2 regions of the Erwinia rhapontici genome follow, and region 1 is predicted to be linked to the other one. Evidence: riboswitches for the same ligand, from Rfam matches in the RefSeq annotation. Region 1 holds a riboswitch; the other holds the start of a gene.
The links. Region 1 has a riboswitch for thiamine pyrophosphate ahead of thiC (phosphomethylpyrimidine synthase ThiC). Riboswitches for the same ligand answer to the same signal wherever they lie in the genome.
Positions count from the first base shown of each region.

Region 2: another riboswitch for thiamine pyrophosphate. It lies ahead of LJN55_RS23870 (FAD-dependent oxidoreductase); the one in region 1 lies ahead of thiC (phosphomethylpyrimidine synthase ThiC).

Region 1 covers NZ_CP085627.1:4,708,350-4,714,363, reverse strand. The annotation lists gene thiE (thiamine phosphate synthase) at 1-612, opposite strand, end outside; gene thiC (phosphomethylpyrimidine synthase ThiC) at 609-2,558, opposite strand; TPP riboswitch at 2,649-2,747, opposite strand; gene rsd (sigma D regulator) at 2,853-3,359, opposite strand; gene nudC (NAD(+) diphosphatase) at 3,435-4,208, shown strand; gene LJN55_RS21680 (bactofilin family protein) at 4,591-5,328, shown strand; gene hemE (uroporphyrinogen decarboxylase) at 5,498-6,014, shown strand, end outside.
Region 2 covers NZ_CP085628.1:101,936-107,229, forward strand. The annotation lists gene LJN55_RS23865 (choline transporter) at 1-1,746, opposite strand, end outside; TPP riboswitch at 2,078-2,199, shown strand; gene LJN55_RS23870 (FAD-dependent oxidoreductase) at 2,345-3,277, shown strand; gene thiS (sulfur carrier protein ThiS) at 3,274-3,471, shown strand; gene LJN55_RS23880 (thiazole synthase) at 3,475-4,245, shown strand; gene LJN55_RS23885 (HesA/MoeB/ThiF family protein) at 4,249-5,214, shown strand.

The DNA.
Region 1 (6,014 bases):
GTTCAGTAGCTGATGCGTCGCCGCACGCCAGTCGCTGGCTTGTGTAATCGCGCTCACCACAGCAACACTGCCCACCCCGGTGGCCAGCACTTGGGGAACGCGTTCCAGACTGATCCCACCGATAGCCACGGTAGAGATCCCCTTCAGTCGCTTTATGTGGCGCGTTAACTCTTCCAGTCCCTGCGGGTCAGAGGGCATGGCTTTTGTCTGGGTTGGAAATACGTGGCCCAGGGCAATATAGGAAGGCTTTTCGGCCAGCGCGCGATCCAGTTCGGCATCGTCATGGGTTGAAAGACCGAGGCGCAGTCCGGCAACATGAATGGCATCCAGATCGGCAACATCCAGATCTTCCTGACCCAGATGGATGCCGTAAGCCTGATGTTTTACCGCTAAACGCCAGTAGTCATTGATAAACAGGCGAGCCTGATAGCGTTTACCCAGGGCAATCGCATCAACAATCTGCTGCTCCACTTCATGCTCTGCACAGTCTTTAATGCGCAGCTGCAGTGTACGTACTCCCGCACCAAGCAGGCGTTCAATCCACTCCACCGTATCGACCACCGGATAAAGACCCAATCTGGCATTGGTTGGGGGAAAAGCTCCACGACTCATATTTGTTCCTCTGATTTCAGGGGGTCGGCGCGATGATACAGTTCACTGCCACGGTGACGAAACTCGTCAGACATCTGTGCCATACCTATTTCGATCGGCCGTGCTTCGGCCTCCTGACGTGCGGCGTATTCACGCACTTCCTGGGTGATCTTCATTGAACAGAATTTGGGTCCACACATTGAGCAGAAGTGTGCCACTTTGCCGGATTCCTGCGGCAGGGTTTCATCGTGATATGCACGGGCAGTGTGCGGATCGAGGGCGAGATTAAACTGATCTTCCCAGCGGAATTCGAAACGCGCTTTCGACATGGCGTTATCACGAATCTGTGCTCCGGGATGGCCTTTCGCCAGGTCGGCGGCATGGGCTGCGATTTTATAGGTAATCAATCCCTGTTTGACATCCTCTTTGTTCGGCAGGCCGAGGTGTTCTTTGGGTGTCACGTAACATAACATCGCGCAGCCAAACCAGCCGATCATGGCGGCGCCAATACCGGAAGTGAAGTGGTCATAACCCGGAGCAATATCTGTCGTCAGGGGCCCCAGCGTATAAAACGGGGCTTCGTGACAGTGCTCAAGCTGTTCCGTCATATTGACGCGAATCATCTGCATGGGCACATGCCCAGGGCCTTCAATCATCACCTGGACGTCATATTCCCAGGCAATTTTGGTCAGTTCGCCCAACGTGCGTAATTCTGCGAACTGTGCTTCATCGTTGGCATCCTGAATGGAACCCGGGCGCAGGCCATCGCCCAGCGACAGCGAAACATCGTAGGCGGCGCAGATTTCACAGATGTCGCGGAAATGCTGATAGAGGAAACTCTCTTTATGGTGAGACAGGCACCATTTCGCCATAATTGAGCCGCCGCGCGAAACGATACCGGTCAGGCGTTTGGCGGTCATCGGTACATAGCGCAGCAGCACACCCGCATGAATAGTAAAGTAATCAACGCCCTGTTCAGCTTGTTCCAGCAGTGTGTCGCGGAAAATTTCCCAGTTGAGGTCCTCTGCCACACCGTTCACTTTTTCCAGCGCCTGATAGATGGGCACCGTGCCAATCGGCACCGGGCTGTTACGCAGGATCCACTCGCGGGTTTCGTGAATATAACGCCCGGTGGAAAGGTCCATCACCGTATCTGCCCCCCAGCGGGCTGACCACACCAGTTTTTCCACCTCTTCTTCGATGGAAGAGCTGACCGCGGAATTGCCGATATTGGCGTTAATTTTCACCAGAAAGTTGCGACCGATAATCATCGGCTCCGATTCCGGGTGATTAATATTGGCCGGGATAATCGCGCGTCCTGCAGCAACCTCCTGGCGAACGAACTCAGCAGTGATATTTTCAGGCAACTGTGCACCAAAGCTGTGACCAGGATGCTGTTGCAGCAGCACCTCGCCGCGAATGCGTTCTCGCCCCATATTTTCACGGAGAGCGATAAATTCCATTTCCGGGGTGATCATGCCCAGCCGGGCATAGTGCATCTGAGTGACACAGCGGCCTTCCAGCGCCCGGCGCGGACGTGGCAAATTATCAAAACGCAGATGATCCAGCCCTTCATCTTCGAGGCGTTGCTGGGTGTAGGTAGAGCTAAGTTCAGCGATCTGTTCGGTATCACCCCGTTTGATGATCCAGGTGCTGCGCAGCGGATTTAGCCCTTTGTGAACATCAATCGCCGCCGCCGGATCGCCGTAGGGACCCGCTGTATCGTAGACCGGTATCGGTTCATTCGCTTCCAGCAGCGGTTCGTCTTTGCTACCGCCCACGGTGGTCGGGCTCAGTTGAATTTCGCGCATCGGCACACGGATATCCGGCTGCGAGCCGGTCAGGTAAATGCGTTTTGAATTGGGGAAGGCAGTGCCCTGCAGGGAGTCGATAAACTGCTGTGCTTCTGCACGCTGTTCCCGGCGGCTGGTTTTTTTCTCAATGAAAGGTTTTTCAACGGTAGACATAGCAAGTTCCTGATAATAATTCGGAAGTTTGCTTGCCTGGAGGCGGGAGTAATGAGAACGATGTGACAAAATACGGTATCACACCGTAATAGCTGATTTACTCTTGTTCCCTTCGCAGGTACTAACCTGATCAGGTTCCGCGGATCCCGAATTAACGGTCTCAGCCCTGGGGCACTCCGACAAGATATCGACTGGTTTTTCAGTCAACGTAAGGGTGAGGCATGCCTCGCCCTTACCCCTCAAGCATAAAGGGGCTTTTTGGAAACTACAAGAAATTCACATTCTGATAACGAATCAGGCAGGGCGAGCAAGCGAGCACGAGTTGGTAGCGCTTTGATTATCATCATTTTTTTCTAAAGCCAGCTTGATGAATTTATCCTCCAACGTAAATCGAGCCTCCAGCGCTTCACCGACTACCGATAATGCCCGCTGAAATTCAACGCAGTTATCATCATCGATGGCTGTTTCCAGATGCGAATCATAAATCTCCATTATCTGATCGGTATTGGCTTTTAAAGAGGGGTAGATTAACGACGCTTTCGCCAGTTGCTCGGTCCCTTCCAGTTCCTTGATAAAACGTTCGTAGACGGTGAAATGACCGGTGGAAAGGTAGTCCACCAGATGCTGGCAGAATGTATCCAGCGCGTTTTCATCGAGCGTCGTCAGCGTTTCCTTGTTAGGCTTAATGCCAGCCATTTGGTAATAGGTAACCAGCAACTGCTTGCGGGAGCGCAGGCAGAAGTCTACCAGCTCACTGCATCCGCCGACGCGCGCGGTGAGGACTTCTAACTGGTTAAGCATGTTCAACTCCGTGAATGTTATATTTTAACGTCTGACCTCAATCCAGTCTTTAAGCTGAGGATGATGAGCAAAATGGTGGAACAGGAAATTTTAAGCGTAGACGCTGGCTGGTGGCTTGTCAGCCAGGAACATAAAATTTGGTTACCAAAAGGTGAGCTGCCGCATGGTGATGCGGGCTCATTGGGCCTGACAGGGCGATCAGGGGCGCCGATTGGAGAGTGGCAGGGCGAGAAAGTGTGGCTGATCCGCGGTACGTATCCTCAGGATATGGGATCGCTACGCCAGTTGCTCGATCAAGATACGGGCCTGTTCCAACTTGCCGGACGCGGTATTCAGTTATCAGAATTCTATCGTTCACACCGTTGGTGTGGCTACTGTGGCCATGAAATGCACCCCAGCAAAACCGAATGGGCGTGTCTCTGCGGGCATTGCCGGCAGCGTTACTATCCGCAAATTGCACCTTGCATTATCGTGGCGATCCGCCGGGGCGAAGAGATTTTGCTGGCGCAGCATACGCGGCATCGTAACGGGATTTTCACGGTACTGGCTGGCTTTGTCGAGGTGGGCGAAACCCTTGAGCAAACGGTAGCACGTGAAGTGATGGAAGAAAGCAGCATCCGTGTGAAGAATCTGCGCTATGTCTCTTCTCAACCCTGGCCTTTCCCCCAGTCACTGATGATGGCGTTTATGGCCGACTATGCTGGCGGTGATATCAATATTGATCCAAAAGAACTGCTGTCTGCGGGGTGGTATCGTTACGATGCGTTGCCGCAGTTACCTCCAGCAGGAACGGTGGCTCGCAGGCTGATTGAAGACACTGTCGCAATATGTCGCGCAGAAGCCGAATAATACTGTTTTTAATGTTTTTTTCTGATAAAGATTTTTTAGCGATATATTCTCCTGGTTCATTTTTTGAGTCAGGAGAGTTATTGCTTTATTTAAATAATATAAACAAACACGACTTTATATTTGCAGTGAATTCAAATATCATTCCATGCCATAAACTGCGCCGCTTATCATAATAAAGAGTGGTTTCATTAAAAATGCTTAAAAAGTGATATTCCACCCGTTAATTTTACTGGTGTTTTCTTCTATTCACATTTATTTAATTCGGTGCTGCTTTCCAGAAATGACTTTCTGGTTAACGATGACGCGATCACGTCCTCAGCTTAATGATGACGTCAGCGGCTGAGTCTTGTGCATGAGGTTCCGTACGTTGTGAGTGAATACAATGTCTGAGACGAAAAAACAATGTTATCTGTGGGGAATCTGGTCTTGCTGGAGCATAAGTATACTTGCCTTTGCGCTATCAATAAGAACGACCTTATTAATTTCTCTGGGTGTTATGGTGTGCCTGATTATGCTGCTAGCTATCCCCTTTCTATACAATAAAAGGACGATTAAAAACGTGTTTAATTTCAATCGCAAGGCAGAGCCTCAGTCAAATGAGAATTTATCTTCACAGGTCAAGCTGGAACAAAATGTATCACCCCTTGCTCCTTCGTATGATGACAGTAATACGAAAGAAACAGTGATCTCTATTGGTACTGTATTACGGGGCGAAATGACCAACGAAAACAATATTTCAATCAATGGTGTTGTTGAAGGGGACCTGACCAGCCAGAAAATGACGCAGATTGGTAAGGAAGGTCAGGTTGTCGGAACAGTAAAGTCCGTTAAGCTGGTGGTCAATGGTCTGCTGAAAGGAAGCTGTTATGCCAGGACGGTTGTTATTATGTCGCGTGGCAGGATTGAAGGTGAAGTGTTCGCCACCGAGTTCTCCATTGAGAAAGGTGGGGTATTTATAGGAAATTCTCATCAGATTGAAGAGCCACAGTTGCCGGTGGAGAAGAAAGAAAAAAAACGGATGGTCACTATGGGCGACAGTTCACCTTCTCTTATCGCTGTTGAAAACACGCAGGGAAAAATCGATAGTTCACCAGGAAGAAATGTGGCGGCTGGCAATTAAAAGTAAGGGAAAGCTGTTGTTATTTCGCTAAATTTCATCTTTCCCCTGTCGTTGTTCACGATGCATTCAGGGGCGGGTGTGCCTGGTTAGCTCAATTTTTCGAGTGGTCGATCATCGTCAATTCCAATAAATGTTACACTAGCAGCCTGTATGGTGAGAGAGTCTCGTGATGAGTGAACTGAAGAACGATCGATATCTGCGCGCATTGCTGCGCCAGCCAGTGGATGTTACCCCGGTATGGATGATGCGTCAGGCCGGACGTTATCTGCCGGAGTACAAAGCAACTCGCGCTGTAGCCGGTGACTTTATGTCGCTGTGTAAAAACGCGGAACTGGCCTGTGAAGTTACGCTGCAACCTCTGCGGCGTTATGCGCTGGATGCGGCGATCCTGTTCTCCGATATCCTGACCATTCCCGATGCGATGGGACTGGGACTGTATTTTGAAGCAGGTGAAGGCCCACGTTTTTCCTCTCCTGTCACCTGCCGCGCTGACGTTGAAAAATTGCCTGTTCCTGACCCGGAGCAGGAGCTGGGTTATGTGATGAATGCGGTACGTACCATCCGCAAAAACCTCAACGGCGACGTGCCGCTGATCGGGTTTTCTGGCAGCCCGTGGACGCTGGCAACCTATATGGTGGAAGGCGGCAGCAGCAAAGCGTTTACCAAACTGAAAAAGATGATGTACG
Region 2 (5,294 bases), on a different replicon from region 1:
CTCGTCATCTACGGCGGGCAGCTCATTCACCTGCACCTTCGCCCCACGGCGCTCCAGCTCACGTCCCACTTCTTCCATGGCAGGGCGGCAGACCTCATCCAGCATTTTACGCGTATGAGTCGTGCCCGGATAGTTCATCACACGCGAGATACGCTGTTTCCAGTTCAGACGATCGTCGCGCGATACCGGCACCGGTGGCGTGTTCACTGTCGCACTGGCACGACGGTGATCTTCCACGCGCAATGATTTATACAGACCGGCCATGACAAAGAAGATCACAAAGCTGAACGGCAGGCCCATGATCACCGTGGTTTTCTGTAATGCCGTGACACCGTTCACCATCAGCATCCCCAGTGTCAGCACACCAATGGCAACCGACCAGAAGATACGCAGCCAGTTGGGCGCATCATTATTGATGTCGGCCAGACGCGAGGTAAAGTTACCCAGCACCAGGGAGCCGGAGTCAGCGGAGGTAACATAGAACAGCAGTCCGGTAATGGTGGCCACCGAGGCACTGAAGGTAAAACCAGGATACTGCGCCAGCAGACTGTAGAAACCCCGCTCCGGATGCGCCATGGTCTCTTCAGCAAAAGCCATATTGCCGTGAATGATCTCATACAGCGCGCTGTTACCGAAGATCGACAACCACAGCAGGGTGAAGATAAACGGAATGGTCAGCGTTCCCACCACAAACTGACGAATGGTACGTCCACGGGAGATACGTGCGAGGAACAGACCGACAAACGGCGACCAGGCAACCCACCAGGCCCAGAAGAACAGCGTCCAGTTGTTCATCCACTCGGTTGGACGGTCAAAGGCGAAACTGTTCAGCGTCATGCCCATAAAGCGGTTGATATAATCCCCGACGTTGAGCACCAGCGCGTTCAGCAGGAAGCTGGTATCGCCAACGAACAACACGAACAGGATCAGCCCAAAGGCCAGTAACACGTTGAGTTCCGACAGGAAGCGAATGCCTTTATTCACCCCGGAGGTCACAGAGATGGTGGCCATGATCACCGACAGGACAATCAGCCCGGCCTGCGCTGTCAGCCCTTCCGGTACGTCAAACAACACCTTGAGCCCGTAGTTAAGCTGTACCACGCCAATACCGAGCGTGGTGGCAATACCAAAGATGGTCCCCAGCACGGCAGCGATATCCACGGTATGACCAATGGGCCCGTTAATGCGCTTACCAAAAATAGGGTAGAGCGCCGAACGGATAGTGAGCGGCAGGCCATAACGGTAGCTGAAGTAGCCGAGGGCGATGCCCATCAGGGCATACATGGACCAGCCAGTCAGACCGTAGTGGAACAACGTCCAGACCATCGCCTGACGCGCCGCTTCCATCGTCTGGCCCTGGCCTTCCGGTGGCATCATATACTGGGTGACCGGTTCCGCCACCGAGAAGAACATCAGGTCGATACCGATACCCGCAGCGAACAGCATGGCCGCCCAGCTCATCAGGCTGAATTCAGGTTTCGACTGTTCGGGACCGAGCTTGATGGAGCCAAAGCGTGAGCAGGCCATGAAAATGACGAATACGATGTACAGCGTGGCTGCCAGCAGGTAGTACCAGCCGAAGGTATTGGATACCCAGTCGAGGGTGCGATTAATCCAGCGGTCGGAAAAATCAGTGAACAGGATAGTGGTAAAGGAGAACAGCAGGATAAGCGCTGCTGAGGTATAGAAAACCACGGGATTAATACGATCTTTTTGAGGTTTTCCTGGTATTTCAGTCGTCGGCATAATGTCTCCGCAAAAAATGCTCAAGAAAATAACCTGAAGTCCGCTCTGCGAAGCGCGCATTAGCGCATACTGGGTAACATCCGCCGTATATCCGCTAATTACACTGGGAGAACCATCAGGGTGATTATCAGGTGTAATATATTGATTAATCGTTAGTGTTTTTGATCTACGTCGCCCCCTGAAAGTAAATTTTGTGTAAACAACAACAGGAATGATAGGTTTTATTGATTGAGCATTCAATTAAAAAAAACTTCATCGTCTCATTCTGTCCCATTTTTTCCGTACGAAAACCTCATGTCACTTGACGATTGTCACCCGGTAAAATACAACTAGTCCCTGTCAGGGGAGTCTCGCCAGAGAGACTGAGAGGCTAATGAGCGATTTTTCGCGGCTTAGCGACCCTTAGAACCTGACCCAGTTGATACTGGCGTAGGAAGACGCGTACCCGATGGCGTATCAGCCAGGGTACCTGCCACGTGGGCTGGCTTCTGATCGTCCCCGTCTTTTCCTTACTCTGTATCACGGGTCTCCGCATCGATTGAGAGGCTAACGTGAAACCATTTATTCCCCCCTTTATTTGTACCGGAAACCGCACATCATGAGCCGCTGGTCGGTGATCGGTGATGGCGTCGCCGGGCTTTGTGTTGCCACGTTACTTGCTGAACGGGGTGAATCCGTTGAAGTGATCACCGCAGAGCAGCACTGTGCCGCATCGCACTGGGCGGGCGGTATGCTCGCCCCCTGGTGCGAAGGTGAAAGTGCCCCCGAAGAGGTGATCGCACTGGGTCAGCGTTCCGCGCCCTGGTGGTCGGCCCGCATTCAGGGAGTGGAACATCAAGGCACTCTGGTGGTGGCACCCGCACGTGATACCCCCGAACTCAGCCGTTTTGCCCGCCTGACGCGGGCGCATCAGTGGGTAGAGCCGGCATCGCTGGAACCCGCGCTGGAAGGGCGTTTTGCCCGTGGGCTGTTCTTTGCCGGGGAAGCACACCTTGATCCACGCAGTGCGCTGCACCAGCTACGGGCGACCCTGCAACGCAGGGGTATTCCTTTTCATACGGGCAATCCCGGCGGGACAGTCATTGACTGCCGGGGGATTCATGCAGCCCCTGATCTGCCTGAGCTACGCGCCGTACGCGGGGAGATGCTGATCCTGCACAGTGAAGAGGTGCAGTTCTCACGCCCCATCCGCCTGCTGCATCCCCGTTTTCCCTGCTATCTGGTGCCGCGTGCCGGAGGGCGCTTTATGCTGGGTGCAACGATGGTGGAAAGCGACGATAACAGCCCGATCAGCGCACGCGCCATGATGGAACTGCTCAGCGCCGCCTGGGCTATCCACCCTGCGCTGGCTGAAGCGCGGATACTGGAAAGCGGCACCGGGTTGCGCCCCGCTTATCACAATAATATCCCCGCCATTCGCTACCAGAACGGCGTCTGGTCCCTGAACGGCATGTATCGCCACGGCTTTCTTCTCGCGCCAGTCATGGCGGAAAAACTGATGCTGCAACTGCAGCAGGAAAACCTGATATGAAAATCCAGCTTAACGGCCTCCCGATCGACACCACCGCCCGCACGCTGGCGGAACTTTTGCGTGAACAGCAGATGGATGCGGGCTGCGTGGCCAGCGCCCTTAACGGCGAGTTCGTCCCACGCTCGCGCTATGAAACACAGCCACTGACCGCAGGCTGTGAGCTTGAAGTGTTATCACCGATGCAGGGAGGGTAAAACATGTTTTACGATTTTATTCCGCAGTCACGTTTTTTGCTCGGCACTGCCGGGTATCCCTCTCCGGCGATCCTGCAACAGGCGATTGAGGCCTCCGGCAGCGAAATCATTACCGTCAGTCTGCGCCGTGAAGGGCGGCAGGGTGCGGCATTTCGCGACCTGCTAACCGGGCTGAACAAGCGGGTGCTGCCCAATACCGCAGGATGTCATAGTGTAAAAGAGGCGGTGACCACGGCGCATATGGCGCGCGAAGTCTTTAATACCCGCTGGATAAAACTGGAGGTGATTGGTCACGCTGATACGCTGCAACCCGACCCCTTTGCCCTGGTGGAAGCCGCCCGCATCCTGTGCGCTGAGGGATTCCAGGTGTTTCCCTATACCACGGAAGATCTGATCCTCGGCGAAAAGCTGATTGAAGCGGGCTGTGAGCTGCTGATGCCGTGGGGCGCGCCGATTGGCTCCGGCCAGGGGTTACGCAACATTGAGGGGCTGCGTTCAATGCGTGCCTGGTTTAAAGGCATTCCACTGATTATCGATGCCGGGATCGGCGCACCCAGCCAGGCTGCACAGGCAATGGAAATGGGCTTTGACGGTATCCTGCTGAATACGGCCGTGGCCAAAGCACAGGATCCGGTACGCATGGCCGGGGCGTTTTCTGCCGCTATCCACGCCGGTCACGATGCCTGTCATGCCGGCCTGGTAGAGCGCCGTGATATGGCCAGCGCCTCCACGCCGATTTTTGGTATGGCGCAATTTCTCTCACGGGAGCCATAACGGATGGACCGATATCAACGACAAACCATGCTGCCTGAGATCGGCGAGGCAGGGCAACAGGCCCTGCTGCAAGCCCGCGTGCTGGTGATCGGTGCTGGCGGGCTGGGTGCCACACTGCTGCCACTGCTGGCCGGGGCCGGGGTGGGCTACATCAGGGTGTATGACGGGGACCGGGTAGAGGAGCACAACCTGCACCGCCAGACGCTGTACAGTATGCAGGACTGCGGGAAGCGTAAAGTCGACTGCGCGCAGCGTGCACTCAATGCACGTAACCCGGACTGCGTAGTCGATGCACGGCCGCAGGCACTGAGTGCCAGCATGATGGCCGACGCGCTGGACGGTATCGATCTGGCGATCGATGCCGCCGATAATTTTGCCGTCACCTATCTGCTTTCCGATACCTGTCAACCGCGTCATATTCCGCTGGTCAGCGCCTCGGTACTCGGTCGTCAGGGCTATGTTGGGGGCTTCTGTGGCACTGCCCCGAGTTATCGTGCCCTGTTCCCGCAACTGCCGGGCAACGCGGCGAACTGTAACACGGCAGGTGTCATGGGCCCGGCGGTGGCCACGCTGGGTGCCATGCAGGCGCAGATGACCCTCAGTATTCTGCTCGGGCTGACGCCTTCACCGCTGGGCTGTCTGATCAATTGCGACTTCACCACCTGGCATTTCCGCCCGTTCCGTTTTGACGGTGCCGGTGAGCCTGACCAACCTGTCGTGCCGTTTATCGATCGCCACCTGCTGAACAGTGAAGACTGTATTGTTGAACTGCGCAGCCGCGAGGAAGCCCCCGACAGCGTGGCGAGTCACGTTCACCGGGTGCTGCCTGAGGAACTCAATCACTGGCAGCCCCCTGCGGATTGCCGCATCGTTCTGGTGTGCGCCAGCGGGATCCGCGCGGCAAAAGCGGCGAAGGACCTGCAACTCCGGGGCATCACTCAGCTGGCGATTATGGCGGCAAATCGATAGAAAAATAAAAGACACCCTGTGGAAGGTAAGGGATGACAGCTTTAATTGTTATGTTATAACATAACAATAATGTTTATGCG